2 regions of the Streptomyces sp. NPDC023838 genome follow, and region 2 is predicted to be linked to the other one. Evidence: predicted binding sites of a transcription regulator. Region 2 holds the regulator's gene; the other holds the start of a gene.
What was found. Region 2 encodes HrcA, which represses chaperone genes, less so after heat shock. Its sites were predicted from a motif close to TTNGCACTCNGNNNNNCNGAGTGCNAA; they were not measured.

Region 1: groES (co-chaperone GroES) is a predicted target of HrcA. The motif match lies at 1,370-1,396, and genes of this name have one in related genera.

The regions. Positions count from the first base shown of each region.
Region 1 is NZ_JBFAAD010000039.1:7,544-10,009, forward strand. It holds gene AB0G17_RS32075 (polysaccharide deacetylase family protein) at 1-856, shown strand, start outside; gene groES (co-chaperone GroES) at 1,544-1,852, shown strand; gene groL (chaperonin GroEL) at 1,967-2,466, shown strand, end outside.
Region 2 is NZ_JBFAAD010000021.1:935-3,400, reverse strand. It holds gene AB0G17_RS23980 (MBL fold metallo-hydrolase) at 40-762, opposite strand; gene hrcA (heat-inducible transcriptional repressor HrcA) at 966-1,982, shown strand; gene dnaJ (molecular chaperone DnaJ) at 1,983-2,466, shown strand, end outside.

The sequences.
Region 1 (2,466 bases), on a different contig from region 2:
CGCCGCGCTCGCTTCCGGGTGCGCCGCCGAGGACGCCCACCCCGGCCGGCACGGCGGCAACGCGGCCGCCGGGCCGCAGGCGTACGACAGCGACACCGCCCGTGCCATCGCCGGCTACTCGGCCCAGCTCAAGGAGGCGCAGGCCGCGCGGGCCGTCGCGGCCAAGAAGTGGAAGCTGGCCAAGGTGCCGCTGGCCACGCCCGCGGCGCCCACCGTCAAGCCGAAGATCACCAACCGGCCCGGCTTCGAGACGGACGGCGGTGACGAGCTGCCGCCCGTCTTCACCACGGTCCCGACCAAGGACCGGATCGTCTTCCTGACCATCGACGACGGGGCCGAGAAGGACCCGGAGCTGCTGAAGATGATGCGGGAACTGCGCATCCCCTACAGCGCCTTCCTCAGCGACTACCTGGTCCGCACCGACTACCCGTACTTCAAGCGGATGCAGGGCCTGGGCGTCACGCTCAACAACCACACGCTCAACCACCGCTATATGCCCGGGCTCTCGTACGACGAGCAGCGGCACGAGATCTGCGACCAGCAGGACAAGATCGAGAAGTGGGCGGGGAAGCGGCCGCGGCTGTTCCGGCCGCCGTACGGCAACTACAACGAGGACACGTTGCGCGCGGCCCAGTCGTGCGGGATCAAGGCGGTGCCGCTGTGGGCGGCGGAGGCGTTCCCCGACCACATGGAGTGGCGCGAGTGGGACCGCGATCTGCATCCCGGGGACATCGTGCTCACGCACTTCCGGGGGCGGGAGGACTGGAAGGGCACGATGCCGGACATGATCCGGCAGGTCATGAAGGTCATCACGGACAAGGGGTACGCGGTGGCGAGGCTGGAGGACTACGTCTGAGGGGGCCCGGGGGTTTTCCCCCACCCCGCCCCTCCCCGAAACCCTCCGGGGGCGGGGGTGGGGAAGGGGGTTCTCCCGGGGGCTCCACCCCCTGCACCCCTGCCGGGCCCTGCGGCCCCGGCACCCGCTTCGGGGCTCCGCCCCGGACCCCGCTCCTCAAACGCCGGAGGGGCTGAATTTGCCGAGCCCCGGTCTACCAAAGGGGCGCGGGGAACTGCGCGACCGGCCCCCACGGACCGGCAGACAAACACCGGGCCCAAAAGGGGCGCGGGGAACTGCGCGACCGGCCCCCACCGACCCGCAGCCAAAGCACACGCCCCCTGGGCCCCGCCCCGTCCCGGGCCCGGCTCCCGCTTCCGCGCCCGTACGCCGCCGTACGCCCCGTACACCCCGTACGCATCGCCCGCCCCCCGGGCGAACCGGATGGGTGAATCCGGCGCCCGGCAACGGCCGTCGCGCCCCATCCGCTGCCGCGAAATCCGGCCGCCACAGCCGTCCGCCCAAGGACTCCGCCTGGCACTCCGCTTGACCGAGTGCTAATCGCCGTCCTAGTCTCGGCTCTGGCACTCCCCACTGGAGAGTGCCAACAACAGCGACGGGCAGGTCCGGCACCCGCGACGACGGATCCACCTGGTCGCCACCCCAAACAGTTAACCCCGTGAGATCTCCGAAGGGGGAGACCGGATCGTGACGACCACCAGCTCCAAGGTTGCCATCAAGCCGCTCGAGGACCGCATCGTGGTCCAGCCGCTCGACGCCGAGCAGACCACGGCCTCCGGCCTGGTCATTCCGGACACCGCCAAGGAGAAGCCCCAGGAGGGCGTCGTCCTGGCCGTGGGCCCGGGCCGCATCGAGGACGGCAAGCGCGTCGAGCTCGACGTCTCCGTCGGCGACGTCGTGCTCTACAGCAAGTACGGCGGCACCGAGGTGAAGTACAACGGCGAGGAGTACCTCGTCCTCTCGGCTCGCGACGTGCTCGCGATCATCGAGAAGTAATTCATCTCGAAGCGAATGCTTCTGAGCTGCGCCCCTGGCCACCCTGCTGACAGCCGGGCGGCGAGGGGCGCAGTTTTCGTATCACCGAGTTTCCGAGAGGGCTGAACCGCTCCCATGGCGAAGATCCTGAAGTTCGACGAGGACGCCCGTCGCGCCCTTGAGCGCGGCGTCAACAAGCTTGCCGACACCGTCAAGGTGACGATCGGCCCCAAGGGCCGCAACGTCGTCATCGACAAGAAGTTCGGCGCCCCCACCATCACCAACGACGGTGTCACCATCGCTCGCGAGGTGGAGCTGGACGACCCGTACGAGAACCTGGGCGCCCAGCTCGTGAAGGAGGTGGCGACCAAGACCAACGACATCGCGGGTGACGGCACCACCACCGCCACCGTGCTGGCCCAGGCGCTGGTCCGCGAGGGCCTGCGCAACGTCGCCGCCGGCGCCTCCCCGGCCGCCCTGAAGAAGGGCATCGACGCGGCCGTCAAGGCCGTCTCCGAGGAGCTGCTCGCCACCGCGCGCCCGATCGAGGACAAGTCCGACATCGCCGCCGTGGCCGCGCTCTCCGCGCAGGACACCCAGGTCGGCGAGCTCATCGCCGAGGCCATGGACAAGGT
Region 2 (2,466 bases):
GAATACGGGCGGCCCATGTGCCCATATGGGTGTACGCCATTACGACACGCCGAATTCCGCCGCGAGTTGGGCCCGCTGCGCCCGTACGAACGCCGCGTCCACCACCGCCCCGTGCCCCGGCACGTACACCGCGTCCTCGCCGCCGAGATCGAGCAGCCGGTCGAGCGCGGCGGGCCAGCGGGTGCGGACCGCGTCCGGGCCCGCCTGCGGCTCGCCGGACTCCTCGACCAGGTCGCCGCAGAAGACGATCTCGGGGGAGGACGAGGTGGCCGGGACCAGGAGCGCCAGGTCGTGGCCCGTGTGGCCGGGGCCCACGTTCGCCAGCAGCACCTGCCGCCCGCCCAGCTCCAGCGTCCACTCGCCCGTCACGAAGTGGTGCGGGCGCACCAGCAGGTCCGCCGCCTCGGCGGCCTGCTCGGCCGGCACCCCGTGCGTGACGGCGTCGGTCCGCAGCGCGTCGCCGTCCAGGATCCGGTCGATGCCCACCGCCCCGTACACCTCCGCCCCCGAGAACGCGGCCGTGCCGAGCACGTGGTCGAAGTGCGGATGGCTGAGTGCGATGTGCGTCACCCGGCGACCCAGCAGCGCCTGCGCCTGGGCGCGCAGCTCGGCGCCCTCGCGCAGGGTGGAGCCCGTGTCGTACAGCAGGACGGCGTCCTCGCCGGCGACCAGGCCGGCCGTGGCGTCCCACCCCGGGAGCCTGCGGCGGCCCACGCCGTCGCCGAGCCGCTCCCAGCCGAACTCTTCCCATCTGACGTCCATGCCGTGACGCTATCCCGGGCGGTCGGGGACGGCGCCCGGCCGCGCCGCCGCACCGCGCCGCTCCACCGCGCGGCGAGCGTCACGGGCGGCCGCCCTTGCTAGGGGTGTACCGGTCGGCCGTACACTGGCCGGGGGATTGCTGGCACTCGAACGCACAGAGTGCCAGGCAGAGCGCCTAGGGACGACAGCTGGAGGTGTGCGCGGTGCTCAGTGAACGCAGACTTGAGGTCCTGCGCGCCATCGTCCAGGACTACGTCGGGACCGAGGAGCCGGTGGGCTCGAAGGCCCTGACCGAGCGCCACGCGCTGGGTGTCTCCCCGGCGACCGTGCGCAACGACATGGCGGTGCTGGAGGAGGAAGGGTTCATCGCCCAGCCCCACACCAGCGCCGGGCGCATTCCCACGGACAAGGGCTACCGGCTGTTCGTCGACCGGCTCGCGGGCGTCAAGCCGCTGTCGTCGCCGGAGCGGCGGGCCATCCAGAACTTCCTGGACGGGGCCGTCGACCTCGACGACGTCGTGGCGCGCACCGTGCGGCTGCTCGCGCAGCTGACGCGGCAGGTCGCGGTCGTGCAGTACCCGTCGCTGACGCGGTCCACCGTGCGGCACGTGGAGCTGCTGTCGCTGGCCCCGGCCAGGCTGATGCTGGTGCTCATCACGGACACCGGGCGGGTCGAGCAGCGCCTGGTGGACTGCCCGGCGCCGTTCGGCGAGACCTCGCTGGCGGACCTGCGGGCCCGGCTCAACAGCCGGGTGGTGGGGCGCCGCTTCGCGGACGTCCCGCAGCTGGTGCAGGACCTGCCGGAGTCCTTCGAGCCGGAAGACCGAGGAACCGTTTCGACGGTGCTCGCCACCCTGCTCGAAACCCTGGTCGAGGAGACCGAGGAGCGGCTGATGATCGGCGGCACCGCCAATCTCACCCGCTTCGGACACGACTTCCCCCTGACCATCAGGCCGGTGCTGGAGGCGCTGGAGGAGCAAGTGGTGCTCCTCAAGCTGCTCGGCGAGGCCAAGGAATCGGGCATGACCGTACGAATCGGGCATGAGAACGCCCATGAAGGGCTGAACTCCACGTCCGTCGTCTCGGTCGGCTACGGTTCGGGCGGCGAAGCCGTCGCAAAACTCGGCGTGGTCGGACCGACCCGCATGGATTACCCCGGAACGATGGGAGCGGTACGCGCAGTGGCACGTTACGTCGGACAGATCCTGGCGGAGTCGTAAGTGGCCACGGACTACTACGCCGTACTGGGCGTACGCCGCGACGCATCGCAGGACGAGATCAAGAAGGCGTTCCGGCGCCTGGCGCGTGAACTCCACCCGGACGTGAATCCGGACCCGAAGACGCAGGAGCGCTTCAAGGAGATCAACGCCGCCTACGAAGTCCTCTCGGACCCGCAGAAGAAGCAGGTCTACGACCTCGGCGGCGACCCCCTGTCGTCCTCCGGCGGCGGTGGCGCGGGCGGCTTCGGCGCGGGCGGCTTCGGGAACTTCTCGGACATCATGGACGCGTTCTTCGGCAACGCGGCGCAGCGCGGCCCGCGCTCGCGCACCCGCCGGGGCCAGGACGCCATGATCCGCCTGGAGATCGACCTCAACGAGGCGGCCTTCGGTACGACCAAGGAGATCCAGGTCGACACGGCGGTCGTCTGTACGACCTGCTCCGGCGAGGGCGCCGCCCCCGGCACCTCGGCGCAGACGTGTGACA